DNA from 3 places in the Paenibacillus sp. FSL P2-0121 genome. Region 3 is predicted to be linked to each of the others. Evidence: predicted binding sites of a transcription regulator. Region 3 holds the regulator's gene; each other region holds the start of a gene.

Region 1 (10,941 bases), 1.9 Mb from region 3:
CTGCTGGACTTTGGGTCCGCGGCGAGCTCGCTGGCGTCATTGGGTATCACCAGATTGACTGGCATAACCGTTCGGTAGGGATTGGCTATTGGCTTGGTGATGGCTATGAAGGCAAAGGTTATATGACCAGTGCCTGCCGAGTTCTAGTAGACTACGCACTGCTGGAAATGGAGCTGCAGCGGGTAGAAATTCGCTGCGCGACCGCCAACGTAACTAGCCGGGCAATTCCTGAACGGCTTGGTTTTGTGCTCGAAGGTGTGATCAGACAGGCAGAAAAGCTGCCCGATGGCTACGTGAATCACGCCGTATATGGTTTATTGCGTAGTGAGTGGCAGCTGCTCGGCTAAGTTACTTAAGCAAAGCAAAGTTAAACAAACACGTAAGCAGAAATAAACCTGGCTGGCATACGCCCCCAGGTTTATTTTATTGTGCAGACCAAGATTAGATCTCTGGCATACCCAGTTGTTTTCGAAACTTGTTCCGTACTACGGCTGAGAGAGCTTCCAGCTCCACAAGCTCTGCCAGAGCAGCCTCCTCTTGCAGCCCAACCTGCATTAAATGCAGTACATGCGCCACGGAAGCATTGCTGTCTCCGTTTTCTTTTTTGACAATTGCATCGCCGGTTGAAATCATTCCTTCACGAAGTACACGTAAGTAAAATCCGCTATACCTTGTATCCAGAACTTGAGCCGGTAGATCTGAGGGTCCATGCTTTTGTGAGATTTTGAAGCAAGGGTATCGTGGTTGGCTAACCTGAAGCAAAGTGGTGCCTATTTCATATACATCGCCAATACACACCTCTGTCTCCAGTAGACCCGTTGTGGTGATATTTTCTCCAAAAGCCGAGTACTCCAGTTTCTTTCCCAGCTGCTGTTCCCAATACGGATAGTGCTCAATGGGATAGGCGCATACCGCCTTGTCAGGACCTCCATGATGTTTAAGATCTGCCTGGCCATCTCCAACAAATCCATTGGTATGTAGCTGAACTGATCCATCTACAGGCGTTTTATAAATTCCGGTCTCCAAAGGTTTTCCCCGATAATCCACCGTCACCGGCCGACCGACATTAAGCGAGACGATCTCCATATCCATTTCCTCCTGTCAGCATGCAGCTCATAAATATCTCATCCACATAACGACCGCCAAGATAAAACTCCTCCCGCAGACGTCCCTCTTCCACAAAACCGCATTTCCGATAAAAAGAAATCGCTGATTCATTACAGGATAATACACGCAGGCGAAGCTTACGAATAGCATGCGCCGCAGCGTGTTCCTTAATGGCTTCCATGAGCTGCCGGCCGATGCCTAAACGTTGATAGTTCGGATGAACAGCAATATTAACCTCGCACACATGCCGGTTGCTCTCCATTCTACTAGGGCAGCCAAACCCGACATATCCACATAGCTTGTCATCTTGCAGCGCTACGAGCTGAGAGCCCGGGGGAGCATTCAGTAAGAAATCTTCTTGTGAGCGCCACAACATAGGTCCCGGGCTAGTGTCCTCTGTCCAAATCAGATGGTCCAGATCAATCAGTTCTCGCACGTCTTTAATCTCTGATGGTCTAATAGTTAACCTTGCCTTGTTGATTTGTTTCATAAGATGTACACCCCTTGCCTTGCACCTCTATAGAATTCATATAGTTATCCTAGGGGCCGCTCTAACGAATGGCCTTTACGATTGAATAAAGCATGGATGACGAAAAATCCTACAGACAGCAGCGCCATCGCACAGGCCAGCCAGGCTGTTGGTGCCAAACCACCGCTATCATACAGTCTGCCCATGAAGTAAGGGCCAATGACTCTCCCGACTGCACCAATCCCTCCGCTTAGTCCCAAATAAAATGGTGCGCTGCGCCCCGCATGATCCGAGATAAATGATGGCATCGCTGGAGAAATCAGCATTTCTCCCAGTGTAGCAAGCACCATTCCGAGCACTAAGCCAGGATAATTAGGCATCCACAAAAGAAACGCATAGCCACCCAAATAAAACAGGGCACTTGCAGTCATTTGCGCCGTTGAGGTAGACGCGAACCAGCGCTTAATCATTGTTACCAATGGCTGAGCTGCAAAAATCAAAATACCGTTCAGTGTCCAGAGAAAACCATAAGTTTTCTTAGGCCAGCCCTCTGAAATAATGAACGGAGATACCCCTGTATTCCAGATAGAGTTACCGAGAAGCAGGAACAAAGAACCGATCCCCATATAAAGATAAATACGAGTATGCCCCATTAGCTTCCACGTGGATTGTTTCTCTGGTTCATTCTTCTGATGCCCCATTACCTCATGCGCAGGTTCTCCACCGATTTTCTTCAGATATATAAAAAAGAAACCCGCAAATACCGCCGAAGTTACACCATTCATTACAAAGCTTAGCATATAGGAAATATCGGCCAAAAAACCACTTAATGCCGTCCCCAGTGCTACACCAATATTATTGGCGACATAAATAACATTAAACAGCTCACCACGTTGCTTCGTGAAACGAAAGCCGATAAATGCCTGAATGGCAGGTAATGATAAGGAATTAAATAATCCTACCAGTCCCATTGCTACCATAAATAACGTCCAGTTGTTACTAGCTGCTGGCAAGGTGAACAGTGCCAAAGCATTCATGGCGAGCGCTCCGACAATCAGCCGGTTAACGCCTACCTTATGATAGAGTGAGCCCCCGAGTAGTTGACCCACGATCCCACCAACCGATTGAATAAGAATCACCAGTCCAGCATCTGACATGCTGCGTCCAAGCTCATCAAATACATACATCGTAACGAGCGGCCACATCAGCGCACTACCTGTTGCGTTAATTAGGCTGGCAATTAGAAATATTTTCACTTCTTTTGGATATGCCTGTAAAAACTTCATAAGTAGTGTACATCCCCTGTTATATATGTGTCATTAATTCATCCAGTATCATCCCAAAACAGGGCTATGAGCAAGCATACACATTGACGTTTTATCGTGATAAAGTACGCATGAAATCTAGAGGATAAGACGCACATATCGCATGAAATATCCCGTCTCCCTTGGGGTTCACGTCCGCAGTCCTCCCTAGTTCTAATATCTATTCTTATTTTAAAGCCGTGGCTGTCGTCCGTAAAGCAAACTAAACAAGAAGAAACTGATTCGCTTTTAGAAAGACGGGGTAATAGAGCCTAGAAACACTCCCCCTTCAAAATTCGCCGTGATCCGATTTCGTTCCCCCGAGCGCGGATAAATCACGGCGGATTTTTTTGTGTCTACATAACAAAAAGCACCCCTAAAACATTAACGCCACCAATAAGGCAGACCTTGAATGTTCTATGGAGTGCTCTATAAGACGAGCTTAAGCGTGTTTTTTGACACTGCTGCCGGACATGCTATCTACGGATTGAATAGCCGTAGGTGCTTTACGCAAGTATGCCATCCAATAGGCAGCTGCGACAAATATTGCTCCACCCGTTAGATTGCCGAGCCAGACGGGAACAAAGTTAGTGAAGTATTGCCCCCATGAATAATAACCTTCAAAAATAGCTGCTGGAATTAGGAACATGTTAGCTACAACGTGCTGGAATCCGATCGCAACAAAGGCCATCGTTGGAAACCAAATACCAAGGATTTTGCCGCTGAAGTTATCTGCTCCATAGGAGAGCCATACGGCCAGCGCAACGAGCCAGTTACAGCCGATACCCGAAACAAATGCCGGAAAGAATTCTGCATCGATTTTATGACCAGCCATATCCACCAATTTTTCTAAATACACACCCTCTGAAGTTAAACCCACCACATGACCGAAGAAATAAGCTACAAATAATGCCCCTGCCAGATTACTAATCGTTATGAGCAAAAGATTCTTCACAACTTCCCAGAAAGAAATCTTCTTAGCCATAAAAGCGAGCGGCACGGCCATCATATTCCCTGTCAGCAGTTCTCCACCTGCAAGGAGTACCATGATCAGCCCAACGGGGAAGACTGCGGCTCCGATAAAGTTAGCAATGGAACCCCATTCCTGTGGTGCGCCAGCAATGACGCGAATATCTAATAAAAACCCGAGCGCAATAAACGCTCCTCCCAAAAAGCCCAGAATAAGTACGGTACTTAGCGGATTATGAGCTTTTTTTATGCCGTTCTCTACAGTTACTTCGGCAATTTGCTGCGGTTTGCTATAAGCCATGGTTCCTATCCCCTTCATCTATTTACTTCAAATTTGTTCCTTTATGACCATTGTAGCGTGTCGTAAAACACATTAACGTGATAATTATCACTTTGAGAAAACTAAGTGAAAGTTTTCACTGACATGTCAAATTTAATGCGACCTGTGCACAAATAGAAGTTTGTGTATGACCGGCTAAGCCAGCATATCTTGTTTCGTTGGATTACATTTGAGCGTACGCAGCAGCTATCGGACTCAGTTGTCCTTATATGCAGCAAGATCTCACTGTAGCTATACCTCACTGTAGTCATACCTCACTATCGTCATACTTCACTATCGGCATTCTATCGGACTCGGATGACTCTAATCGTAGCTTTTGAGCATATTTGGCCCACACCCGGACATCGGACTCAGATAACCTTATTCGTAACTTTCGAGCACATTTGACTCGCTATCGGACCCCATAGTCGCTATTAGCACCAAAAACACACTAGTTTTACCTCGTTCTATGTAATAGCTGCACTGGAGTCCGAAATCACGCTCAAAAGGCGATTAATTGCTAATTAGCGGCTTCTGAGTCCGGAAAATTCTCAGGTGGGCGGTGACTCAGCACGATCGGACTCAGATGACCCTAATCGCAACTTTCGAGCACATTTGGCTTGCCATCGGACCCCATAGTCGCTATTAGCACGAAAAACACACTAGTTGTACCTCATTCTATGTAATAGCTGCATTGGAGTCCGAAACCACGCTCAAACGGCGATTATTTGCTATATAGCGGCTTCTGAGTCCGATAAATTCTGCGGAGGGCGGTGACTCAGCACGATCGGACTCAGTTGACCCTAATCTTAGCTTTCGAGCACATTTGACTCACTATCGGACCCCATAGTCGCTATTAGCACGAAAAACACACTAGTTGTACCTCGTTCTATGTAATAGCTGCACTGGAGTCCGAAACCACGCTCAAACGGCGATTATTTGCTAATTAGCGGCTTCTGAGTCCGGAAAATTCTCAGGTGGGCGTTGACTCCGCATGATCGGACTCAGGTGACCTTATACAGAGCTTTTGAGCAAATTTGGCTCGCTATCGGACCCTACAGTCGCTATTGGCACGAAAAACACACTAGTTGTACCTCATTCTATGTAATAGCTGCATTGGAGTCCGAAAGCACACTCAAACGGCGATTTATTGCTAATTAGCGGCTTCTGAGTCCGAAAGCTTCTGCGGAGGGCGATGATTCAGCACGATCGGACTCAGATGACCCTAATCTTAGCTTTCGAGCACATTTGACTCACTATCGGACCCCATAGTCGCTATTAGCACGAAAAACACACTAGTTGTACCTCATTCTATGTAATAGCTGCATTGGAGTCCGAAACCACGCTCAAACGGCGATTATTTGCTAATTAGCGGCTTCTGAGTCCGAAAGCTTCTGCGGGGGGCGATGACTCAGCACGATCGGACTCAGTTGACCTTATTCGTAACTTTCGAGCACATTTGACTCGCTATCGGACCCCATAGTCACTATTGGCACCAAAAACACACTAGTTTTACCTCATTCTATGTAATAGCTGCACTGGAGTCCGAAACCACGCTCAAACGGCGATTATTTGCTAATTAGCGGCTTCTGAGTCCGAAAAATTCTGAGGAGGGCGTTGACTCGGCACGATCGGACTCAGTTGACCTTATACGTAGCTTTTGAGCACATTTGGCTCGCTATCGGACCCCATAGTCGCTATTGGCACCAAAAACACACTAGTTGTAACTCGTTCTATGTAATAGCTGCACTGGAGTCCGAAACCACGCTCAAACGGCGATTTATTGCTAATTAGCGGCCTCTGAGTCCGAAAGCTTCTACGGAGGGCGATGACTCAGCACTATCGGACTCAGTTAACCCTAATCGTAACTTTCGAGCATATTTGGCTCGCTATCGGACCCTATAGTCGCTATTGGCACGAAAAACACACTAGTTGTAACTCGTTCTATGTAATAGCTGCACTGGAGTCCGAAATCACGCTCAAACGGCGATTATTTGCTATATAGCGGCTTCTGAGTCTGGAAAATTCTGAGGTGGGCGGTGACTCCGCACGATCGGACTCAGTTGACCTTATACGTAGCTTTTGAGCACATTTGATTCGCTATCGGACCCCATAGTCGCTATTGGCACGAAAAACACACTAGTTGCACCTCATTCTATGTAATAGCTGCACTGGAGTCCGAAATCACGCTCAAAAGGCGATTATTTGCTTATTAGCGGCTTCTGAGTCCGGAAAATTCTGAGGTGGGTGTTGACTCCGCATGATCGGACTCAGGTGACCTTATACAGAGCTTTTGAGCAAATTTGGCTCGCTATCGGACCCCATAGTCACTATTGGCACCAAAAACACACTAGTTTTACCTCCTTCTATGTAATAGCTGCACTGGAGTCCGAAATCACGCTCAAACGGCGATTATTTGCTATATAGCGGCTTCTGAGTCTGGAAAATTCTGAGGTGGGCGGTGACTCCGCACGATCGGACTCAGTTGACCTTATACGTAGCTTTTGAGCACATTTGGCTTGCTACCATCACCGAAGCCATTGGATTGCATCTACCCAAGCAGCTATTCAGCACCTAACAAAAAAAGCAGCGATCCTCCCGTAACAGGAGGATCGCTGCTTCTCAAGCTTTATAAGGTTGTCTTTTTCGTCGATAAATCACTCAGGAACAACGTCCCTTTTTAAACCGTTACAGCCTCTTTGCTTGGTACTGTTGTCGGCAGCGCTTGAAGACCTACTGTATTCAGGAAGTTCCAAGGTTTGTTGTAATGCGGTTGGAAGAAGAAATCGATAAAGGCAAGTTGGTCGATTGTCATTTGATTTTGAATACATACAGACACTGTGTTGATCGATTGCGTCAGATCCATCTTGGACATAATTTGAGCCCCGAGAATACGGCGTGTGGCGCGATCAAACACTACTTTTAACTGAACCTGCTCAAAGGTGGGCATAAATTCTGGACGGTAGTTATCAATAATCATGGCGGTTTCTACGTCCATTCCTTCAGCCTTAGCTCCTTCTTCAGTAAGCCCTGTTGCAGCGATATTGTCTTCATAAATCTTAATGCCCGAAGTTCCTTGTGTACCCATATAAGGAATGGTCTCTGTTACCAAGTTGCGCGCAACTAAGGTTCCCATCCGTACGGCATTGGTTGCCAGTGGGATATAGGCGTGTTTGCCTGTAGGGTTGTAATGAATCGCACAGCTGTCGCCAGCGGCATATACATCCGGGCAGCTAGTCTGCATATAGTTATTGACTACAATGGCACCATTAGGCAGCATATCGACTTGACCTTTTAAGAGTTCAGTATTAGGACGGAAACCAATGCAGAGAATGACCAGATCTGTCTCATGCTCACCTTTGCTTGTAATAACCTTTGTTACCTTACCGTCTTTGCCTGCAAAAGAGCTAACCTTCTCATTCAGTGCCAATTTAATCCCATGATCCTGAAAAGATTGTTCGATCGGTGCAGTAAATTCCTGGTCCAGATATTTACTCAGAATGCGATCTTCACCATCAATTAGTGTAACTTGCTTGCCATTCATTTGAAAAGCTTCCACCAGTTCTACGCCGATATATCCAGCGCCGACGACGGTGATTTTATTTGCTTGTTTAGCTTTTTCTATAATAGTGTTGGAATGATCATAGTTCTTGGAAAGTAAAATCCCCTCGAGTTCAAATCCTTCAAGCTTCGGCACAATCGGCCATGAACCTGTAGTCATAATCAGCTTATCGTAGGTATCAGCGAACTCGTGGCCTGTCTCCAGATTGCGTACACGCAATGTTTTGGACTTCGTATCCACTGCAGTTACTTCATGACGCATATTGGTCTTTACGCCAAGCTCTGCAAGCTTTTCTGGTGAAGAATAGAATAGCCCCTCTGGGTCTTTAACCACTCCACCTACATACAAGGCAATCCCACAGGATAAGAAGGAAATATTATCATTACGCTCATATACAGTAATCTCGGCATCCGGGTAAAGTTGAGCAGTATTCACAATTGCGGCGGTTCCGGCATGGGTACATCCAATGACAGCTACTTTCATTATTTCTTCCTCCTTCAAATGGACAATCGGGTTATATATTTGACTTGCATGACCGATCAATGATGGAATCTGATCAACAATGGGTTAGTTGTGATTTATTTCACTTTATAAACTGATTATATTGTGATATTTATCACATTACAAGTCTTTTTTACCTATATCCTCATATTGTTCACAATTTTAAGTTTTTTCCGCCACTGCTGCCGAATGCGACTCCGTTAGCTTTGCCACGTGGGAGGTACATTATGATCCGTATTTGCAGGAATCCAAAGGAAGCATAAAAAAAGGCCTCCCCTCTAATACCAACAAGGAGAAGCCTTTTATTAAAACACTTTTACACCAAACCGTGAATCTCTCCGTCCTCATCCATCCATAGTCCCTCAGCGGCTGGCTTAGCTGGCAGACCTGGCATCGTAACGATATTGCCTGTAATAACTACCGCAAAACCTGCACCAAGCGAAAGGGTAATATCTCGGACACCAATCGTAAAGCCTTCTGGTGCTCCGAGGAGTCTAGGCTGGTCGGAGAAGGAATAAGGCGTCTTCGCCAAACATACTTGAAGATCATTTAGCCCAAGCCGCTCGATAACCGCCAGACTCCGCTTAGCCGCCGGAGAAAAGTTCACTTCTGCCCCGCGGTAGATCTCACGGACAATTTTGTTGATTTTGGATGAAATGTCGAGATCCTTCTCATACAGAGGAGCAAACTGGCTCGGGCCACTATTGTCCAAGAGCTTGTTCAGTTCAGAAGCCAATTCCTGTCCACCTGCACTACCTTCCGCCCATACTTTTGAGATCGCAGCTGGCACGTTTAAATTGCGGCAGGCCTCCAATACATCATTAATCTCGCCCTCACTGTCCCCTTCAAAATGATTTATGGCAACTAAAACAGGGACTCCAAATTTACCGAGATTCTCTACATGACGTTCTAAGTTCACCAATCCCGCGCGAAGCGCCGTCCGATTCTCGGTTAGAAGCTCACCTTTAGGCACACCACCGTTATATTTTAAGGACTTAACAGTTACGACAAGAACAGCAGCAGAAGGGTTTAACCCGGCCTGTTGGCATTTGATATCCATGAATTTCTCTGCACCAAGATCCGCTCCGAAGCCTGCTTCGGTGACCACAACATCTCCCAGCTTAAGGGCATAACGAGTGCCAATAACACTGCTGCAGCCATGAGCGATATTCGCAAACGGCCCCCCGTGTACAATAACAGGCGTACCTTCCAGAGTCTGTACCAAGTTTGGCTTAACTGCTTCCTTAAGCAGCGCTGTCATCGCTTCAACGGCCCCGATTTGCTCGGCTGTTACCGGTTGTCCCTCTTGGTCATATCCAATCAGAATACGGTTTAAACGCTTCTTGAGATCAATAAGGTTATCGCATAAGCATAACACAGCCATAATCTCAGAAGCCGTTGTAATCTGAAAGCCACTTTCCCGTACCGCTCCATTTCCGTCCCCGAGCCCAGTCACAATACTGCGCAGGCTGCGGTCGTTCATATCCATGACACGTTTCCAAACGATACGCTGCGGATCCAGTCTCAGCTCATTGCCTTGGAAGATATGATTGTCAATCATTGCGGACAATAAATTATGCGCAGAAGTTACCGCATGAATGTCACCGGTAAAGTGCAAATTAATCTCATCAGCCGGAACAATCTGCGACTTCCCGCCGCCTGTTGCACCGCCCTTCATCCCTAAGCAAGGTCCAAGCGAGGGCTCACGTAAAGCAGCCACGGTCTTCACTCCTGCTGCATTCATTGCCTGCGCCAACCCGATGGTTGTTAAGGTCTTACCCTCGCCAGCAGGGGTCGGATTCACCGCAGTGACCAGAACCAGCTTGCCATCTGGCTTGTTTTTCATATCCTCCCATAAGGAAGGTGAGAGTTTGCTTTTATATTTGCCGTATAGTTCCAGATGCTGCTCGTCGATTCCTGCTTGTGCTGCTACCTCTGTAATTAACTTCATGCTTGTATAAAACCCTCCTGCCGTTATTATCCTGCTGTACTCCGCTTTTTTATGCATGTTCGCACAGTTGCTATATTCTCTTCAAAGGATACATCGTCTTTTTAAAGCGTCAAGTATAATTTATCACAATAAAAATTCAAGACAATCTCCATTAATCCTTTAAAAAAAGAAAATCCCCGCGAGCATCGGTCGAAACCGAGTCGAGGGGATACTTGGAGGATCACTCTGCAACTGACCCCATAATGGATCTACAGTAGTGACTCAATATGTTGTTTCATCGTTTCCGGCGATTCTTTGGGCTCCACACGAGCCACTACATTGCCGCTGCGATCAATTAGAAATTTCGTGAAATTCCAGCTAATGTCGCTGCTGTCCCCAGCACCAGGCTGCTGCTCCTTCAAATAATTGAAAAGCGGGCTGGCATCCGGTCCATTAACATCAACTTTGGCGAATACCGGAAAGGTAACTCCATAATTAATCTGACAGAATTCCTCAGCCTCTTCACTCGTACCTGGCTCCTGGCCCGCAAACTGGTTGCAGGGGAATCCTAATACTACAAGTCCTTGATCGCTATACTGTTCGTATAGTTTCTGAAGATCTCCATACTGTGGCGTAAGTCCGCACTTACTAGCCGTATTAGCAATCAGCAGCACCTTACCTTCATACTCCGCAAACGGCACTTCTTTACCCGAAGGTGTAACGCCGGCAAAATTGTAGATCGACATCTTTATTCCCCTTCTTTCCTTTTACTTAGACTAC
Region 2 (10,941 bases), 280 kb from region 3:
TAGGATTAATTCCTACTAGACTAAGGAGCTTATTAAAAAGTCCAATGTTGGGCTCATAGATAAACCCCCAGAGAATACCGATAACCGCTGTAGACATAATGGAAGGCATAAAGACTGCTGTCTTATATAAGCCCTTTAACTTCTTCACATTAGAAATTAATAACGAGAAGAATACGATCAACGGTACCTGTATACATACGGAGAAAAGAATAAACCAACCGTTGTTTTTAACGGATATCCAGAATCGTTCATCTCCTAGTGCTTTCTCATAATTACTTAATCCGGCTGATTTAACCGTCTCCGATACACCGTTCCAACTAGTAAAGCTGTAATAAATAGAACTAAAAATGGGGTAAATGAAAAACATCGTGAACAATATCAATGCTGGAAGAACGAAAAGGAAAAATACCACTGGATTTCTTAATGCTTTATTCATGACTACCTCCGGTTGCTTTGACATCTGGCGAATAGTGAATGCTTCAGATCAAGTGCAAACACATATTTTCTTTGATTTTAAAAATGTACCCTGGATTTAGCACCAGGGTACATTCAGTTTGCAGCTATTTATTCAACTGCTGCGTTTGCTTCTTCTTGTACCTTTTGCAAAGCTTCGCCCATTTTCTCAGGAGTCGTCTGATCGCCAATCAGTTTTTGAATTTGAATGTTACTGATTTCTGTAGTTACATCAGCTTGAACAAGAGAGTCAAATGCTGGGAACGAAGATTGTGAGTTGTTAAGTACACCTACGATTTCGCTCATCAGATCATCAGTAATATTCTCATTCAATACGTTTTGGTCAATCTTCATTGCTGGCAATACACCATCTTCAACAAGTCCGCGCAATTGCATTTCTTCATTAAATAAGTTTTTAATAAAAGATTTCACAGCAGCCAATTGACGTGGATCTTTCTCAGCAGATGCAGAGAAACCATAACCATTGTTCACATCGCGCATCAATGCAGTTTGGTCACCCGCTCCGCCTTCAACTGCTGGGATGTTGAAGAATCCAACTTTACCGATCAAACCTTCGCCAGATTGGCCCGTTTTAAATACGGAAGATTTCCAAGTACCATCATACAGCAGGATCGCTTCACCACTAGTGAATTGTGTTGTGTATTCAGCATATTCAAAGCCAAGTTCGCCTTTTTTGAAGTAGCCTTTATCAACCCATTCTTTGTATTTCGCAAATCCTTTTACTACATTTGGATCAGACCATTTAGCTTCGCCTGTTGCAAATTTAGCAGTTACATCCGGACCTGCATAACGTGACCACAGGTGGTTAGCTAACATAAGTGGTACCCAACCAGCTTTGGATGCACCAGCCAAAGGTACTTTTCCATCAGCCTTGATATCAGCCAATTGTTGTTCCAATTCAGCAAATGTTGTTGGAGCCTTCCAGCCCTTGCTTGTATAGTATTCTTTGTTATAGAAGAAACCTTCACCAGAACCACCGATTGGCAATCCATAGATTTTTCCTTCATAAGTGAAAGGATCAAGATTTGAGAATTTATCCTTAATTCCAAGTTCCTCAAGGATTGGAGTCAGGTCAAGTAATTTACCTTCTTTAGCATAGATCTTGGAGTCAGGGCTGCCGAACAGATCGAAGATTTCCGGTGGATTACCCGCAGCCATTTCACCACGCAATTTTTCTTTACGGTTTACATCTGAATCTACCCCATCGAGTTTAAAGGTCAGACCCGGTACATCCTCTTGTACTTTGTTAACTACTTCTTCGAGAATAGCCAGACGTTTCTGCTTGTCTGCACCGATTTGAGTGTGACGAATCGTCATTTCAAATGGCTCGTTATTTACCGGTTCTTCTGTTGCTGGAGCATTTGTAGCGGCTGAGTTAGTCGCGGTAGCGTTTCCATCTCCTTTGTTAGAAGACGCATTGTTGTTGCCTCCGCAACCAGTCAGTAAAGCTGATGATACGAAAATCAGGGACAATAGCAAAGTCATACTTTTTTTCATTTCTTGTGACCCTCCCTATATATTGATGTGCTTTACACTTCTTATTATAGAAAACAGACTTCATTATCGTAAGGTTAAGATTCATCCACTATAGGGATAAAAATCTCTAATGTAAGCGGAATCAACTACACGATAAGTTATATTTTATAACATTAAAATGTTAATTCGCTTTATTCATTTGTTTTTCTCATCACAAAAGTTTGTTTCTCTTTAAAAACATTTAATTAAAATATAAAATTAGTCATATTACCTGACATATTCATTTATTATCTACCCCATAAACCACGTGTAACTATAGCATGTCTTTATTAGGAATAATATAAAATCCCCCCTCAGAGGAGCTTTAACCCCTCCCTTTTTACTTCCTCATAACAAAAAACCGCACCTTCAGTGATGATCAACCACTGAGGGTACGGTCTCTCTTAAAAATAGATTTCTATTATACCAATGCCGTTTGCTTACGACCTTCTTCGACCAAGCGGTATGCCCGTTGCACTTCTTCTTCTGTTGGAGAAGGTACTCCATCCAGTTCATAAGCTTTGCCGAGCATTTCCCATTTATAGATACCCATCTGATGATAAGGTAAGATTTCGAATTTCTCGACGCCATTTAAGGTTCCAATATAACGACCTAAGTTAATGAGATCCTCTTCACGATCATGAATACCAGGAACATATACATGTCGGATCCACATCTTACGATTATGGTCTGAGAGCCAGCGTGCAAGCTTCAAAGTTCGATCATTGGATTTACCGGTTAATTTGATATGCGCTTCTTCATCAATATGCTTCAGATCAAGCATAACCAAATCTGTTACATCCAATAAGTCATTAATCTTGTCACCTTCGTTGTAACCATTACTGTCTAATGTGGTGTGCAAATTCCAACGCTTCTTCACTTCCGTAAATAACTGCTTTACAAATTGCGCCTGCAAGGTTGGTTCTCCACCGGATACAGTTAACCCGCCACCGGATGAACGATAGTAGTTTATATATGGCTCGATTTCCGAAAGCACTTCTTCTAGAGTCATTTCTTTACCTTCATCTAAAGCCCAGGTATCAGGGTTATGGCAATACTGACATTTCAGCAAGCAGCCTTGCATAAATAAGACAAATCGAATACCAGGTCCATCAACGGTTCCAAAGGTTTCCAAAGAATGTATGCGACCTTTAATCATAGGATGTCATCCTTTCGCCACGCCAGACTAACAGTCCCTTTTTCAACGATGAAGATCCCTGTCCTTGAGACTGTCATATCCCTATATCGCGGCAATAAAATTTAAAATTTTAACAATTCTCAAACAAGATATTACCGCCCTTGAGACAAGGGCGGTATCTTCCTTGCAATTATTTCAATAGTAGTACTAATTCAAAGATCTTCATGACAGGAACAAATTACATCGAACCGTGGAATGTACGGTTGATTACATCCATTTGTTGTTCACGAGTCAGCTTGATGAAGTTAACTGCATAACCGGATACACGGATAGTCAATTGTGGATAGTTCTCTGGGTGCTCCATAGCGTCCATCAGCTGTTCACGGTTAAATACGTTAACATTCAAATGCTGAGCGTTGTTATGGAAGTATCCATCCATCATGTGTACCAGGTTAGACTTACGGGAATCCTCGTCTTTACCAAGTGCCTTAGGTACGATGGAGAACGTATTAGAGATACCATCTTGTGCATCGGAGTAAGGCAGTTTAGCTACAGAGTTCAGGGAAGCCAAGGCGCCTTTCTTGTCACGTCCGTGCATTGGGTTAGCACCTGGTGCGAAAGGTTCACCTTTCTTACGTCCGTCAGGTGTAGTACCTGTCTTCTTACCGTACACTACATTCGAAGTAATGGTCAGTACCGATTGAGTCGGCACAGAATCACGATATGTTTTGTTTTTACGGATCATAGTCATGAAGGTTTCAACCAATTCTACTGCGATGCTGTCAACAGCATCGTCATTGTTACCGTAGCAAGGGAATTCGCCTTCGGTTTCGAAATCGATCGCAATACCTTGTTCGTTACGAATAGGTTTTACTTTGGCGTATTTAATTGCGCTTAGTGAGTCAGCTGCAACGGACAGCCCAGCAATACCACAAGCCATCGTACGCAGAATGTCACGGTCATGCAGCGCCATTTCGATACGTTCGTAAGAATATTTGTCATGCATATAATGAATGATGTTCAAAGTGTTAACATAAGTCTTAGCCAACCACTCCATCATCGGTTTGAAACGTTTCATTACTTCGTCATAATCCAGATATTCAGAAGTGATCGCTGGGAATTCCGGTCCAACTTGTGCTCCGGATTTTTCATCTACACCACCATTGATAGCATACAGTAATGCTTTTGCCAGGTTGGCACGAGCACCGAAGAACTGCATTTGTTTACCGATACGCATTGGAGATACGCAGCAAGCAATCGCATAATCTTCACCCCAGTATGGACGCATTACATCGTCATTTTCATACTGAATTGCACTAGTTTCGATGGAAACCTTAGCACAATATTTTTTGAAGGCTTCAGGCAATTTTTCGGACCACAGTACAGTTAAGTTTGGTTCCGGAGCTGGACCCAAGTTGTACAGGGTGTTCAAGAAACGGAAGCTGTTCTTAGTAACACGAGTTGTTCCGTCTTCAGCCATACCACCGATGGATTCAGTTACCCATGTTGGGTCGCCGGAGAACAGATCATTATAGTCAGGTGTACGCAAGAATTTCACGATACGCAGTTTCATTACGAAATGATCGACGATTTCTTGTACTTGTTCTTCAGTCAAAGTACCTTCAGCAATATCGCGTTCTGCATAGATGTCCAGGAAAGAGGACACACGGCCCAGGGACATCGCCGCACCATTTTGCTCTTTAACTGCTGCCAGATATCCGAAGTATACCCATTGAGTAGCTTCTTTGAAGTTGGTCGCTGGTCTGGAAATATCCATACCATGAGCAGCTGCCATTTCTTTCAATTCGCCAAGTGCACGAATTTGTTCGGACAGCTCTTCACGCAAACGAATGATATCTTCAGTCATGGAATCTACTTCAAGCTCAGTTTGTTGTTGTTTTTTGTCTTTAATGAGGAAATCAATACCGTACAGAGCAATGCGGCGGTAGTCGCCGATGATGCGTCCGCGTCCGTAAGCATCAGGAAGACCTGTAATTACGCCGGATTTACGCACAGCTCTCATGTCTGGTGTATATGCATCAAATACGCCTTGGTTATGCGTTTTGCGAATGTTCGTAAACATGTCAACGATGTTTTGTGGAAGCTCGAAGCCATAAGCCTTCGTAGCATCAACCATCATCTTGATCCCGCCGAATGGCTGGATGGAACGTTTGAAAGGAGCATCAGTCTGTACGCCTACAATTTGTTCCTTGTCCTTGTCAATGTAGCCTGGAGCATGTGAAGTGATTGTGGAGACAGTATCTAGGGAAACATCCCATACGCCGCCTCTTTCTCTTTCTTCCTTGCTCAATTGGGAAATAATCTTCCAGAGTTCAGTTGTGTTACTAGTAGGTCCTACGAGGAATTCTTCGTTTCCTTCATAAGGCTTAATGTTGCTTGCGATAAAGTTGTTAACGTCAACTTTTCTGGACCATTTACCTTTTGTAAAACTTCTCCAACCGGATTTCACTTCTTGTACATCTTTTTCAATCACCGACATGCTAAATCCCTCCATCTATATTTATATTATATTTGTAGAGATCGCGGGCTTGAAGGTTGATCCCGTGTCTCGTGATCCCAAGAAAAATATGGTTGTTCGAAAATTCACAATCATTGTTCCATATATGGGACCGTTGTTTATATAAACATTTTAGTTTATTTTCTATAAATAGACTGTGACAAATATCACCTTTCCGGTGATATTTGTCACTTATATCTAATCCACAACCATCCTATTATCTACTTAACCAAATATTAATTATCAAATCTTCCGTAGAAAGCATTACGATATACATCTGCAAGTTCAGATACCAGCGGCAGCTTAGGATTGGCAGTTGTACATTGATCTTCAAATGCACGGTCAGCCAAGTAATCTACATGGGATTCAAAATCCTTAGGATCAAAGCCCAATTGTTGGAAGGATTCTTCGATACCCAGTTTTTTGTTCATGTCGCGAATAGCATTGATCAGGCTAGTTACACCTTCTTCAGTTGTGCGAGCTGGCAATCCCAGAATACGGGCGATTTCTGCATAACGCTCGTCAGCTACGAAGTGTGAATATTTAGGGAACGAAGCGAACTTCGTAGGTTTCTTAGCATTGTAACGAATAACGTGTGGCATAAGGATCGCATTAGTACGACCGTGAGCAGTGTGATATTGACCGCCCCATTTATGCGCCAAGCTGTGGTTAATACCCAGGAAAGCATTAGCAAAGGCCATACCAGCAAGTGTTGATGCGTTATGCATTTTTTCACGGGCAACTCTGTCGCCTTCAAGAGCCGATTTTTCAAGGTATTGGAATACCAATTGGATTGCTTTAATTGCCAGACCATCCGTGTAGTCACTCGCCATAACAGATACATAAGCTTCGATGGCATGTGTCAATACGTCCATACCTGTATCAGCTACAGCAGTTTTTGGCAAGCTATATACGAACTCTGGATCAATGATAGCTACGTCTGGAGTTAGCTCGTAGTCAGCCAAAGGATATTTAGTGTGTTGTTCAGTTGTTTTATCGGTAATAACTGCGAAAGATGTTACTTCCGAACCCGTACCCGAAGTAGTTGGAATCGCTACAAACTTAGCTTTGTTTCCAAGTTTAGGGAATTTGTAAACCCGTTTACGGATATCCATGAATTTTTGTTTCAGACCATTAAAGTCTGCGTCTGGATGTTCATAGAATAACCACATTCCTTTTGCAGCATCCATTGGGGAACCACCGCCAAGTGCGATGATGCAGTCCGGTTGGAATCTGTTCATCATTGCTGTACCTTTTTCAACTGTAGTTGTTGATGGATCTGGTTCAACTTCCGAGAACACTTCGATTGCTACAGGAGTTTGGCGTTGACGCAGGTAATGTTCAACTCTTTCAACATATCCAAGCTTAACCATCATTGGGTCAGTGATAATTGCGACACGTGTGATATCAGGCATTTTGGTCAGGTACTGAGTAGCGCCTTTTTCGAAATAGATCTTGTCAGGTACTTTAAACCATTGCATATTCACGGTACGACGATTCACCCTTTTCACGTTGATCAAATTAATTGCTGTAACGTTTTGCGACACGGAGTTACGACCATAAGATCCGCAGCCCAGCGTCAACGAAGGGATGTTAGTGTTATAGATATCGCCGATCGCACCATGAGTGGAAGGCGAGTTAACGAGAATACGTCCTGTTTGCAGACGGTTAGAGAACTTCATGATTACTTCTTCGTTGTTGGAGTGGATAGCCGAACTATGGCCCATACCACCAAATTCAACAACTTGTGCTGCGCGTTCAATACCTTGATCTGCGTTTTTAACTTTGTAGCAAGCAAGCACAGGACTCAATTTTTCAGCGGACAATGGATATTTAGTGCCTACACCTTCAAGTTCTGCTACCAGAATCTTAGTGCCGGCAGGAACTTGAATGCCGCACATTTCAGCAATTTTCACTGCGGATTGTCCAACGATTGCTGGATTAACCGCACATTTATCAACGTTCATAGCGCCGCTAGTAAGTTTGGCAGCTTCTTCTTTGTTAACAAAGTAGCAGCCATTAGCGATCATTTTCTTTTTCACTTGATCGAAGATTGGTTCTTCGATAATAACAGCTTGCTCGGAAGCACAGATCATACCATTATCAAATGTTTTGGAAAGAATGATGTCCGTTACGGCTTGATCGATATCCGCGCTCTTTTCGATGAATGCAGGTACGTTACCGGGACCTACGCCAAGAGCTGGTTTACCACAGCTATAAGCTGCTTTTACCATTGCAGAACCGCCTGTTGCAAGAATAAGTGCAACGTCAGGGTTGTTCATCAAAGCGTTTGTTTTGTCCATCGTTGGCATTTCAATCCATTGGATACAATTCTCAGGTGCGCCAGCTTTTACAGCCGCATCATGAAGAATTCTAGCAGCTGCTGCACTACACTCTTGCGCAGATGGGTGGAAACCGAATATAATAGGGTTCCGTGTCTTAATCGAAATCAACGCTTTAAACATCGTGGTGGATGTAGGGTTGGTTACCGGTGTGATACCCATTACAATTCCGACGGGCTCAGCAATTTTTTGGAAGCTTTCATAAGCATTGTCTTCAATAACGCCTACTGTTTTATCGTATTTAATTCCGTGCCAGATATATTCTGTCGAGAAGATGTTTTTAGTAATTTTGTCTTCGTAAACCCCGCGGCCAGTTTCTTCTACAGCCAATTTAGCGAGGTACATATGTTTGTCGAGTCCAGCCAACGCCATTGCATGAACGATTGTGTCAACTTGCTCTTGATCCAGCGCCATGAATGCCTCATGTGCTTTTTTCGCTTTATCCACCAAAGTCTGAATATACTCTTCAGCGGTAGTTTGTTTAACTTGGGCGGCGACTTCGTTCTTAACTGCCATCTCCCTCGTCCTCCTGTCAATTTTTAGGTTGTTTTTCTCTACACATTTATCTTATCACATCATTTCCACCTTGTATAGTGAAATCTTTCACAAAGTATAAAGTTTTTTTGATTTGTTTTCAAAGCGCTTTCATTCGATCATTTTATAGGTTTTTTACCATTATTTATGCTGTAATATCCCTTAAATCTAAAGTTTATGTTTAAAAAGACAAGAACCAATACCCATTTTCTACCTTTCCGCTCGCAAAAATATTTTAAAAATGCAAATCTAATTTTGTTGACACTCTATTTTTCCCATGACCCTCTAAAAAATAGTCGGAAACCATCCGTTGGGTTGATTTATAAAAATATCAATAATATAAACATAAAAAAACCGACTCCTAATGGAGCCGGTTCTGTCCTTCCTTGCCTATTCTACTTTAATTGTATCGAAGAATTTCTCCTGCACTGTTTTTGCAGCAGCTTCAAGCTGTGTCTTGGAATCTGTTCCTTTTTTGGAGAACAGCTCTTGAATTACATTGGACATGGTTGCGTAGTAGTCCTGTGTATTGTATTGCGCTTCCGGTTTACCGTCCAGCAAGCCTAAAATATCAGGGCTGTATTGATATACATTTGTATATTTATCATACACAGCTTTTGTTTTCTTACCGAAGTCAGAATCTGCAGAATAGTAATCTAAGAGCGGCGGAATAAAGTATTTGCCATCCGTTGTACGTTGTTGCAGAACCGCATCCAGTGCTTCTAGACCTTTATCGGAGAAGTAATCAAATGTAATATAACGGAATGCCATTTCTTGCTCGTCTGGTGTTGCATTTGGATTGATTACAAGGTAGTCACCACCAAGTACCCCAGTGTGTTTTCCGCCTTTTTCCATCGCAGGCATTGGATACGTAAGTACATCTTCTGGTTTCAGACCGCCTTGATTCAACGCTTGCTCAATAACACCGTCAGATCCAGCCATTACCATTGCTGTACGACTTTGTTGGAATGCGCCTACAGCATCACCCCAGCCCAGTGCCCAGTCCTGAGGAATCGCGTTTGCTTCCCATCTAAGTTTCTTGTAGAAATCCAGCGCTTTAATCCCAGCCTCAGAATTAAAAGTAGCTACAACCTTACCGCCTTCAATCTTCTGAATTTCACCGCCAGCCTCGAACAGGAAGTTGGTCCAGTTCCAGCCTGCTTCATTCCCTTTACCCATTGGAGCAATACCGGAAATCCCTTTTTTGGTATCAGCTACACCTTTCGCGGTATTCAGCATATCATCCCAAGTCCAATCCATAGATGGAACAGCAACGCCTTTTTCATCCAGCATTTTTTTGTTGATCATTGTGGTTGTTACATAACCCTTTTGAGTAACGCCGAATACTTTTCCGTCAATGATAAATTGGTTTTGGAGAACCGGGTTAATTTGATCCTTAAATTCGTATTTATTCCACAGATCCGTAATGTCAGCTACCCAGCCTTTTTCAACTAGGAATTTTGCTTCTGTAGCGTAAGTGTTAAAGAAGGTTGGAGCTTCATTCGCTGCCATTTTGATGCCGATTTCACTTACATTGTACTGCCAATCGTCTTTGACGATTTCAACATTCGGATACTCCTCTTGGAAACGTTTGATCTTGTCATCTTCCTGTGCTCTAACTTCGGTTAGGTCAGGGGTTGGATAGTGAATTTTGATGGTCACTTTTCTTTGTGTGATATCATCAGTTGGCGCTGCTGTAGCACTGCCAGCATTATCTGTTGCAGCATTCGTTGGCGCAGTAGTCGCTTCCCCTTCCTTGTTTCCTGTTGTGTTTCCGTTATTGTTGTTACCGCCGCATGCGGTTAACAATGATCCGGCCACAAGGAGGCTTAGTAGCACGCTAGAGTACTTACGCATTGAAACTCCCCTTTTCAATTCATAGTTATCTTACATATCGATCATAAAAGAGAAATCGTTTACAAACGAGGTGCATTTATATTCCTTTCATGTGCATGTTTACGATCCGTGACTAGATTCGTCGATCCGCGCTTATCCCTTAACTGCTGATAATGCGACGCCACGCATAATGAACTTTTGGAAGATCAGGAAGACAAGGATCGGCGGCAACGATACGATAAATAGGATAGCGAATTTAATATTCGTATTAAGTGCCTTTACATTAATAACGTATTTATAGATTGCTGTCGCGAGCGTATATTTCTCTTCACTGTGCATAACCAGAGATGGCCAGAACCAGTCATTCCATGCAGTAGAAAAGATAAAGATCGCCAGCGTAGCAAATATCGGAACCGACAATGGCACTGCAATGGAGAAAAAGCTTCTCGGCTCAGAGGAGCCGTCAATCCGCGCGGCTTCAAAAATTTCAGGATGTATCCCATCAAAAAAGTTCTTTAAGAGTAGAAAATAGAATGTATTCGCACCAGCCGGCAGCCAAAAGGCAGCGTACTGATTCAGTAATC
Region 3 (10,941 bases):
AACTCGATCAAGTGGCGACGAGTCTTAGATTTCTCCGCACGGAAGGTTGGTCCAAAGGAATATACACGGCCCAGTGCCATAGCTGCAGCTTCCATGTATAACTGTCCGCTTTGGGTCAGGTAAGCATCCTCATCGAAGTATTTCGTGTGGAACAAGTTAGTAGTTCCCTCTGCTGACGTTGGCGTCAGAATCGGAGGATCCACCTTTGTAAATCCGCTCTCGTTGAAGAACTGTTGGATTGCCCGGATAATCTCCGCACGAATAACCAGAACAGCCCGCTGCTTCGAGGCACGGAGCCAGAGGTGACGGTGATCCATCAAGAAATCAACGCCATGCTCTTTCGGAGTAATTGGATAATTCTCTGTAAGGTGCAGAACTTCAATTCCGGTAACAGTCATTTCAAAACCGGATTGACTGCGAGGCTCCTCACGAATAATACCGGTCACATACAATGAGCTTTCCTGTGTGAGGCTCTTAGCTGCATCCCATACCTCTTCAGGCACTTCTGATTTCACTACAACTCCCTGAATATAACCTGTACCATCGCGAAGCTGCAGGAACTGAATTTTACCACTGGAGCGCTTGTTGTTTACCCAACAACCGATAACAACACTTTCTCCAACATGTTCATTCACGTTCTTGATTACACTCTTGTTAGCCATGCCTTCAATCTCTCCTCTAATTTAGCCGTTAATTCCTTGCACAATACGGTTTGTATCACGTGCGATGACAAGCTCTTCGTTAGTCGGAACTACAAGCACCTGCACTTTGGAATCTACCGTAGAGATACGACGCGGGTCGCCGGAGCGAACTTTATTAGCTTCAACATCCAACTCAATACCCAGGAACGTAAGGTTATTTAGCAGTTTCTCACGTAGCAATGAAGCATTTTCACCAACACCAGCAGTGAATACGATAGCATCTACACCGTTCATAGCAGCCGCATAAGAACCGATATACTTGCGCAAGCGGTACTCATACATTTCAAAAGCTAGCGTGGAATTAGGCTCACCTTTTTCCATACCCTCAATAATATCACGCATATCACTGCTTACGCCCGAAATTGCTAGAAGTCCACTATGTTTGTTCAACATGGAGTTAACTTCGCCTACGGACAATTCTTCCTTGTTCATCACGTAAGGTACAATTGCTGGATCAAGATCACCACTGCGAGTACCCATCATCAAACCTTCCAGAGGAGTCATACCCATGGAAGTATCCACAGACACTCCATCTTGAACTGCAGTTACACTACCTCCGTTACCGATATGACAAGTAATGATCTTCAGATCTTCCAACGGACGCTCCAAGTACTCCGCAGCAGCTTTGCTTACGAAGTCGTGTGATGTACCGTGTGCGCCATAACGACGAACTTTATATTTATTGTACAGTACTCTAGGAATCGCGTACATATAAGCTTTTTCAGGCATTGTTTGATGGAATGCAGTATCGAATACAACAACCTGCGGTACACCCGGCATATTTACTTCAGAAGCCGTAATCCCCATCATTGCTGCTGGGTTATGCAGGGGTGCAAGGTCAAACAATTGACGAATTTTAGTCTTGGCATCAGCGTCCACAAGTGCGGAAGCTTTGAAGAATTCACCACCATGTACTACACGGTGACCCACAGCATTGATTTCTTTAATGGATTCAATAACGCCATGCTCTTTATCCGTTAGGCAAGCTAGAACTTTACGAATCGCTGTGTTATGCTCCAAAATTTCACTTACTTCTGTTACTTCAGCTTTACCAGTAGGTTTATGGTTCAGAATGGAGGAATCCATCCCGATACGTTCCACCAAACCTTTAGCCAAAACGGATTCATCAGCCATATTGTACAATTGATATTTTAAAGAAGAACTACCGGAGTTAATTACTAGAATATTCATATACGGTCACCATCCTTGTCGTACTGGAAGAAGCCTTCGCCTGATTTCATACCTAATTGTCCTGCACGCACCATCTTCTTAAGGATCGTGGAAGGACGATATTTCAGCTCACCATATTCACGGAACATATTTTCGAGTGCAGCAAGAACCGAATCCAGACCAAATCTGTCAGCCATTTCAAGCGGTCCATATTGGAATTGATAACCAATACGCATAGCATCGTCAATATCCTGTGCGGAGGCAACGCCCTCTTGCAGTACATGCATAGCTTCGTTGATAAACAAGCAAATGAGGCGTGATGTTACAAATCCTGGGGATTCATAAATCATTACACCTTTTTTCTCAACAATTTCATCAACAAAGGATTTTGTATCTTCAAAAGTAGCATCTGAAGTTTTCAGACCGCGTACAATTTCAACAAGATCCACTTTAGCTACAGGGTATATGAAATGCATTCCGATCACGCGTTCCGGATACATTGTAGAACTTGCAAGTTCAGTCAAGCTAAGTGTTGACGTATTGCTGGCAAGAATAATGTGGTTTGGACATACTTGATCCAGTTGATTCAATATTTTTTTCTTTTCTTCTAAATCCTCAACGATTGTTTCGATAACCATGTCACAAGAGCTCAGCTCTGCGAAATGTGTCACTTTTTGAATGCGGCTAAGAATCAGCTTCTTCTCAGCTTGAGTGATCGCCCATTTCTCCAGTTGCTTATCTAGACTTGTCTCGATCATTTCGTAGGAGTAGTCCAGTTTCTCAGGGGTTTTCTCCACCAGCAATACATCCAGGCCCTTGGCTGCCAGCATTTCGGCAATCCCTTGTCCCATTGTGCCACCGCCGATGACACCAATTTTCTTGAAATTCATAAAAAAGTCTCCATCCTTTCAGGTATCTATACTTTTGTATTGTACCTTGTCTGTCGCAAAAATTTATAAAGCCCGACATATAATGATATCTTAGCATGCCTGAAAAGTAAAAAAAAATAACCAGCATAAATATTTATGCTGGTAAACGCACGCTGTCACGAAATTGACATCGAAATTGCTCTCCAGAGAGCACTTCTTCCTTCATTAAAATGTCAAGGGAGTAATCAAATACATTTCGTTGCTTTTCAAGGTGGTCGTGAGTACGTACCATCAATTCATCCAATATTTTACTGTTTTCCTTCATAAGCTCTTCAGTGGTAACCATTTCCAGCTTGGCGATACCCAACGAAGTCAATCCGGATTTCATCATGGTTTCGACAATATTCAGGGCCTGATCAAAATCGCCACGCGAACCTGTGCTTCGTCCGCCATAATACATTTCTTCTGCAGCCGCTCCACCAAGTGCGATCATAATCTGATCTTCTAGATAATCTTTGGTGTACAGATACTGCTCTTGTTGAGGATTGTGACGTACATAACCAAGGGCTTGCCCCCGCGGAGTCAGCGTAACCTGACTGACACTTCCCGGACGGAGCAGCTCAGCCATAATGGCATGTCCCAATTCATGGATTGCCACCCGCTTTTTCTCTTCGTGGTTTGTTTCTCTGTCCGTTTTTTCCCCCATCATAACCTTGTCAATCGCCATCGACAGATGCCGCTGCTCAACCTCTGTCAATTCCTCACGCATCATATAAATTGCTGCCTCATTCATAACACTTTCGAGCTGAGCACCGGAGAAACCATAGGCTTCTTCGGAAATTTTATCGAGGTTCACATTGGCATGAAGCGGCTTATTTTTGGCATGTAATTCGAGAATCGATCTGCGGCCTTTTTTATCAGGCATGTCCACTTGAATATGACGGTCAAACCGGCCAGGACGCAGCAATGCTGAATCAAGCATTTCTTTACGGTTAGTGGCTGCTACCAGTAGAATGCGTGGTGTTTCGTTGTTATAGATCCCGTCCATCTCAGTCAACAGCTGATTCAAGGTCTGATCATATTCTCGCTGCTGTCCGCCTTCACGCTTTCCGCCAATTACGTCAATTTCATCTATGAAAATAATAGCGCTTTGCTTGTTTTCCTTAAGGGCGCGGGTACGGGCATCCTTAAACAAATCGCGGATACGGCCGGCACCGACACCTACGTACATTTCTACAAACTCACTGCCTGATGCTGCCACAAATACAGAGTTCGTATAATGTGCTGCTGCTCTAGCCATAAGGGTCTTACCTGTTCCTGGAGGGCCTGTAAGCAGAATCCCTTTCAAAGGCCGAATCCCGAATTTGCTGATTTCCTCATGCCGGATCAAAAAATCCAACGCTTCACGAAGCTCCTGTTTTGCATTGTCTTGCCCGCCAATTTCTTCAAAAGTAAGCTTTGAAGGTCCATCCTTCTTGCGTTTCTTCCCGGCACCTGCATTTACCGCAAGTCCGCCTCTTAAATGAGCAATGATAAGTAAAGCCGTGAGCATCCCAGCAGCAATTACAATCGGGAATATATTAATGCCTAGAAAAGCCATAAAAATAAACAAGACAGGAACAAATCCGATTAGAATTTCTTTAAGGTATTTAGGCATTATTCCATACCCCCAATGTCGCAGGTTTACGCGGCAAAATAATAAATTTGCTTTCTTTTCCATTACTCAAGCTTACATAGACATTATTGTCATCAATTTCTGTTGAGGCTATCACATTTTTATATTGTGGATATTGCGCTTTGAGTCCATCAAGTTCTGTGGGTATAAGTGTATATTTACGGCTCTCCATAGCTTCGGCTACAGAGAACATCGCTTTATCCCAGTATTCATCCAGCAGTTCACTGGAGTTCTGTTCTACATCAAGTTTTAGTGTACGTCCATCAATCATCGATTTTCCTTCTTGGGAGACGTACTGAACCAGTTCACGTAATTTCGTGCCTGGCTGGAGATCAAGTTTCAAAGTGACCTCATTGCGGTTAATACTGATATGAGAATTATTGACGCCCTCATATTGAGATACAATCTTCTGAAGTGGTTCCTGCATTGCAAACTGACGATACAAAAAGAAGCCACCAAACAATAGAGTAGCCGACAGTAGAGACGTTATCAGCACAGGTACAAGACGTAATTTCAAGAAACGTCCTCCTCTCAAAGATGACAAAATATAAAGCTCATTATAATAATTTATAGCTACTTGAGAGCTCATCAGAGAGACTGAAGTCTCTTATTGCTGTTCTAATTACAAGTAGTAGTATATCACAGGTGTATATACTAATTTCAAAATAAATGTGAATATATTTAAAATTTAATTTTTTAAATATTTCCATCAATACCAAATAAATTCCTCACTTTCGACAAAACTGGCCTTGATTTTTAATCAATCGGCCTATTTTCGTATGTGAATTTAAGAGAATATTCGGTGATAACTACCCATTCAGTATATCACTTAGTATATCACTTTTGTACATCAAATAAATGTAAACAAGCGAACTTATAATAAGTTCGCTTGTTTACTATGCCACCCTTAATTTCCTTATGTTCAGCTTAACTTTTAGGTAAACTGTAACCTTCGCCCATTCGGGACCCATCCGAAAAGCGATAAAATTGATAATAATACCGACCGCTCTGATTATAAAAAAGCTGCCAAGCATACTCTCCGTTATATACTCCCGGCAGCAAGCGTTCAATCGTTATGTCCGGAAGATCAGCTTTGATAATGCCGCGTATTTGGGCTTCCGAGGTTCCTTTACTTAGTTCCTCAGCAAACACTGCGTCGTCGCCTTCAGCAAATTTTCCATCTACCGTAAAGCGGACCCAGACCATAAGAGCAGTCCCGGCTTCATTTTTCCCAGTTAATACCCAGTACACTGCATTTTCATCCCAAACCGATTTTTGTGCTTTGGTTACCTCTGTTAGACCCGCTCTGGTTTTGGCAACATCCTTAGCGATATCACGCTCGTTCCATTGATCTTTCATAATATAGGCATAGAACTGGATAAGTCCAAACCCCAGGAGCAGAATCAGAACTGACCCCAGGAGGATCCATTTTTTCCTTTTCTTCAAGGTACAGCTCCCTTTCTAGTAATATATCTTTTTTGATTATATAACACACCCGCGTGTTTATCCAAAATTTCATAATTTTCTAGCTTTCCCAGTCTTAAAAATGCACAAAAGGCCGCAACTTTTGCTAAAAGCAAAAAGTCGCAGCCTATTAATTATTCGTTATTCTCCAGACTTAACGCTTCAATAAACCTTCGAAGGCTTCTTGCGCTTTACGCCGGATAGCTTCCTCATCCAGGGTTAAGCATTGTCCATGCTTGATGACCTGTTTACCATTCACCCACACATGCTCAACATCCTTAGCGCTAGCAGAGTAAACTGCATGAGACAACAGATCTGTGTGTGGCAGCAAATGCGGCTGATCGATATCAATAGCAATGAAATCTGCTTTCATCCCTACAGCAAGTCTGCCTACATTATTTAAAAAGATGGACTGCGCGCCATATTCTGTAGCCATACGCAGAGCCTCTGGAGCTGGAACAGCCGTTGGATCACCGCTGACACCCTTATGAATGAGAGCTGCAAGCCGCATCTCTTCAAACATATCCAAGTTATTGTTGCTTGCCGCGCCATCCGTGCCAAGAGACACCTTCACACCAGCTTTTAGAAGATCAGTAACCCGAGCCACTCCGCTAGCCAGCTTCAAATTACTGCCCGGATTATGAGATACACCCACATTATGGCGAGCCAAGATCTCAATCTCTTCATCATTTAAATGAACACCATGTGCAACTATCGAGGGACGTGTGAACATTCCAAGCTTCTCTAAGTGAGCTACAGGACGCAACCCGTAATCCGCCACATTTTGTTCCACTTCACGTTTCGTTTCGGACATATGCGTATGCATCGGTAAATCCAGATCATGCGCTGCCTGCACGAACTTAACCAGGAAGTCAGGAGGGCAAGTATAAGGGGCGTGTGGCGAGATCATAGTAGTAATTCTACCGTCAGCCTTTCCATGCCAGTTACGGGCAAAAGAAATCGCTTCCGCAAGCTTGTGATTCTGTATATCCTCTGGACATAACCCGATCACACCACGCATCAATACGGAACGGATACCTGATAACTCAGCTACCTCGGCTACTCGGTCCATATGATCATACATATCGAGGAAGGTCGTAGTTCCACCCTTCAGCATTTCCAATACAGATAAGGAGGTTCCCCAGTATACATCATCACCGGTGAACTTTTCCTCCATTGGCCACATCTTCTCCTGAAGCCACACTTGTAGCGCTAAATCATCTCCATATCCACGCAGCAAAGACATCGCCGCATGACCATGTGTGTTTACAAGTCCAGGCATGAACAGCAGACGGCTGCCATCAACCACTTGCACTCCAGCTTCCATCTGAGGCTCTTCTTTTCCTATGTAAGTGATTAAATCATCTTCAATAGTCATATATCCACTCAGAACCGGCTCATCCGTTCCCGGAGTCAGAAAATACCCGCCCTTAATTATCGTTTTATTGTTGTTCATGTTCACTTTCTTCCTTTCCATCCCGCAAGTAATAAGCAAGACTTTGCAGATCAGTTGTAAAATCAGCTGCATGCACCCGGATATTCGGTGGTGTCTTCAGAATCACAGGGGCAAAGTTCAAAATCGCTTCAATCCCAGAAGAAATGAGGATATCTGCTACATTTTGAGCTTCTGAATCAGGTACGGTAATAATGGCAATGCGAATACCTTGCTCACGAATTGTGCTGCCTAGTTCATCCATCGGTTGCACAGTAAGGGAGTTGATCTTACGTCCAACCTTAGGAGCGTACGAATCAAATATAGCCGTGATTTTCATAGTATCTTTGAGATATGCATTGTAATTAGACAAGGCATGTCCGAGATTACCTGCTCCAACTAAAGCTACATTAAGCTGTTGATCCAGCTTCAGGATATGACGGATTTTCTCAATAAGATACGTTACATCATAGCCGATACCTTTTCTGCCGAAGTCACCAAAATATGCTAAATCCTTACGAATCTGTGCGGGATTAAGATCAAGCTTTTGCCCAAGTTCCTGAGAGGAAACTGTTAATATTTCGCGATTCTGGAGATCATTCAAAAAACGCAAGTACACAGGTAGTCTGCGAACAACGGCTTCTGATATTTTATCCGATTTCATATTTTTCCTCCTAAAAATAGTAATGTTCTTGTGAAAATCCATATTCAAACGTCTACCTCTCCTTATTAAGGACGGTACTGTAACACACCGCCCTTAAGGATAAGGAGGAGCTAAACTGAAGACGAGCGTTTTAAGAAGCGCCGCCATCCTCTAGCCATTCCGCTATGCGAGGGACCATTTGATCAGTAAGCATATGCTCCATTTTGGGACCAGGCAATGAATAAAGGAAATACTTCCCGTAATGAGATTCAATAACCCTTGTATCATAAACAATAACTATTCCACGATCCTGCGCCGTGCGAACCAATCTTCCGAATCCCTGCTTAAAACGAATAACCGCTTGAGGAACAGATAATTTCATGAACGGATTCTTCTTCTGGGCCTGCAATAACTCCGACTTCGCTTCCGCCAACGGGTGATTCGGTGGTTGAAACGGAAGTCTCACGATGGCCAGGCAAGTCAGTGCTTCACCTGGAATATCTACACCTTCCCAGAAGCTGCTCGTCCCCAGCAATACGGATGCTGCACTGTCCTGAAAGCGGCGGATCAACTTGCTCCGGCTGCCACCTTCCACGCCTTGACCAAGCACCGTAATCTCTTGTGAGGCCAAAGCCTCTTTAAGCGGATCATATACCTGACGCAGCATTTTATAAGAAGTAAACAGAACCAGCATCCGCCCACGTGTTGTTTTAGCAGCTTCCGATAATGACTGTACGAGTGTATCGACAAATCGAGCATCGCCCACACTCCCCTTCACACTAGGAAAATCACGCGGTATAACTAGCAGTGCCTGCTCGCGATATTTAAAGGGAGATGGAAGGAGTGAGGTCATTAGACGTCCCTCTTCTGCAGCTTCGTTAAGTCCGAGATTATCAATCATAAATTGAAAAGATTTATCTACAGATAGCGTCGCCGAGGTAAGCACGATGCTTTTTTTCTTATCGAAGAACAACTCTTTAAGCTGGCTGCTAACATCCACAGGGACGGCATACAGCTGTAGGGATTTGCTACGGTAATTTCCATTTGCCTCCAGCCAATATACTACATTATCGTCATTCAGCCCCATAAAGAATCTTACTTGCTCACGTATGGAAGCCAAATCTTTAAATAAACCGCTAATATCAGTAACAAGGCTGTCTGCTGAGGATTGGCTTTCCTGGTCACGCATCTCGTTAAGCATTTTATCACCCTTACGGATGATGTCGCTTAACGTCAGATTCATAGTGTTCTCTAGCGCAACCAATTCATCCCAATCCTTCGGCTTACGGGCGGGAAGCAACCGCATAACCAGTTGTCCCGCTTCTCCTGCCCCTGCATCACTGCGTTCCGGCAATAGGCTGAACAGCTTGTCGCTGAGTGCATCCCAGGTTTCTTTGACAGTAAGCAGATCCGGGTAGATCCGATCGATGACTCCGCTCCATTCTGAAGCCTCTTCACTGCCTGACGACTGTAATATTTGACGCAGAGCAGGGAGCTGTCCGTTTCGGCTATCTTTATACAGTCGCGATAACGTGTGTGCCACCGTGAAATGCTTCATATGCATGCCAAGATGTTTACCAGCCACATCTTCTAAATGATGTGCTTCATCAATGACAAGATGCTCGTAAGCCGGAAGCAGCTGGTGCCCAGCCTTAACATCTGCGAATAGCTTGGAGTGGTTCGTAATAACCACATCAGCAATCCCAGCTTCATGCTTGGCCCTATGATAATAACATTTGCGGAACCAAGGACAAGAACGGCCCAGACAGGAATCGGTATCGCTTGCCACCGTCTCCCAGAAATCACCGCCCCGGCCGCTTAAATTCAGCTCTTCATCATCCCCTGATTCACTTTGAGTGAGCCATACAATCATCTGAGCGGCAGTAAGCGCATCTTCCCTTGGGCTTATAAAGTCCTTTTTATTAATTTTATGCTCAAACTTACGCAGACACAAATAATGCCCTCTTCCCTTAAAAATAGCAGCTTTAAACGGAAAAGGAACTACCTGCGTTAACAAAGGGATATCCCGCTCGCGCAATTGGTCCTGCAGATTAATGGTATGAGTGCTGACCATGACTTTTTCATTGGTGCGAACGCTTTGATAAATGGCAGGCAACAAATAACCGAGCGATTTACCGGTTCCTGTGCCCGCTTCGATCAGTAGGTGTTTGTCTTCGGCAAGTGCCGTCATCACCTCATTGATCATAATATCCTGAGCTTCCCGGCTTTCATACTGCGGTAATGTGTCTTTAAGTCGTTTGGTTACTTCGTCCATATAATCAGTAAAAGATAAATTCGCTAGCGGATTCTCAGCATGCTCATCTCTAGGTGGCGCTAACTCCGTCCAATCTCCTACTGCAAGCGCTAATTGACGATAGAAAGTCAGATCACCTTCGGGCTGTAGCGTCTCCGCTTCCCGCTCTCGCAGCAGACCATCAAAGTACCAGCCCAGATCACTATCCTCTTCGGTAAACAGCTCACAGAGTCTCTGGATCGTAAGCAGCGGCAGCTCGTAGAGCTCCTCCAGACATTTCAACAGCACTAAAGCAGTCGCAAGTGCATCACTATCTGCCTGATGCGGACGATCATGTGTCACTCCAAAATGAGCACTGACAGAGCCTAGCTGATAAGATGTGAGCGAAGGAAAGCAAATTTTCAGAAAATCAATCGTATCCAAAATCCGCCCTTGAAATGGCAAATAACCACAACGATCTAAAGCATTTTGTAAAAAATGGAAGTCAAAAGCGACATTATGCCCTACGAGCACAACATCATCCAAGAGCGGAACAAGCTCCATCATCATCTCATCCAGCTCAGGCGCATCCTTCACATCATCATCGGTAATCCCCGTCAGACCTGTTATAAAAGGAGGAATCGGCGTTCCGGGCTTGACATAGGAACCATATACCCGGGAGATGGACCGGTCTTCTTCTATAATTGCAAGGCCAACCTGGATAATTTCACCCACGGATTGGGTTCCTGTTGTT

The links. The regulator Rex, encoded in region 3, represses fermentation and respiration genes when NADH is low (regulators of the CRP and FNR family bind a similar motif). The targets are predictions, from matches to a motif close to TTGTGAAATATTTCACAA.
Region 1: the regulator Rex is predicted to act here: its motif matches at 4,254-4,271, upstream of MKY54_RS29160 (formate/nitrite transporter family protein).
Region 2: the regulator Rex is predicted to act here: its motif matches at 8,579-8,596, upstream of adhE (bifunctional acetaldehyde-CoA/alcohol dehydrogenase).

The regions. Positions count from the first base shown of each region.
Region 1 covers NZ_CP150245.1:6,593,514-6,604,454, forward strand. The annotation lists gene MKY54_RS29140 (GNAT family protein) at 1-347, shown strand, start outside; gene MKY54_RS29145 (MOSC domain-containing protein) at 442-1,086, opposite strand; gene MKY54_RS29150 (GNAT family N-acetyltransferase) at 1,067-1,597, opposite strand; gene MKY54_RS29155 (MFS transporter) at 1,642-2,862, opposite strand; gene MKY54_RS29160 (formate/nitrite transporter family protein) at 3,323-4,150, opposite strand; gene MKY54_RS29165 (FAD-dependent oxidoreductase) at 6,849-8,213, opposite strand; gene MKY54_RS29170 (formate--tetrahydrofolate ligase) at 8,548-10,182, opposite strand; gene MKY54_RS29175 (glutathione peroxidase) at 10,431-10,907, opposite strand.
Region 2 covers NZ_CP150245.1:5,000,710-5,011,650, forward strand. The annotation lists gene MKY54_RS22265 (sugar ABC transporter permease) at 1-436, opposite strand, end outside; gene MKY54_RS22270 (extracellular solute-binding protein) at 565-1,971, opposite strand; gene pflA (pyruvate formate-lyase-activating protein) at 2,411-3,148, opposite strand; gene pflB (formate C-acetyltransferase) at 3,366-5,627, opposite strand; gene adhE (bifunctional acetaldehyde-CoA/alcohol dehydrogenase) at 5,882-8,503, opposite strand; gene MKY54_RS22290 (extracellular solute-binding protein) at 8,912-10,378, opposite strand; gene MKY54_RS22295 (carbohydrate ABC transporter permease) at 10,511-10,941, opposite strand, start outside.
Region 3 covers NZ_CP150245.1:4,725,482-4,736,422, forward strand. The annotation lists gene asnS (asparagine--tRNA ligase) at 1-662, opposite strand, end outside; gene MKY54_RS20960 (acetate kinase) at 684-1,892, opposite strand; gene MKY54_RS20965 (3-hydroxyacyl-CoA dehydrogenase NAD-binding domain-containing protein) at 1,889-2,761, opposite strand; gene MKY54_RS20970 (AAA family ATPase) at 2,895-4,397, opposite strand; gene MKY54_RS20975 (hypothetical protein) at 4,390-4,932, opposite strand; gene MKY54_RS20980 (DUF5590 domain-containing protein) at 5,343-5,861, opposite strand; gene MKY54_RS20985 (amidohydrolase) at 6,034-7,335, opposite strand; gene MKY54_RS20990 (redox-sensing transcriptional repressor Rex) at 7,322-7,975, opposite strand; gene dinG (ATP-dependent DNA helicase DinG) at 8,106-10,941, opposite strand, start outside.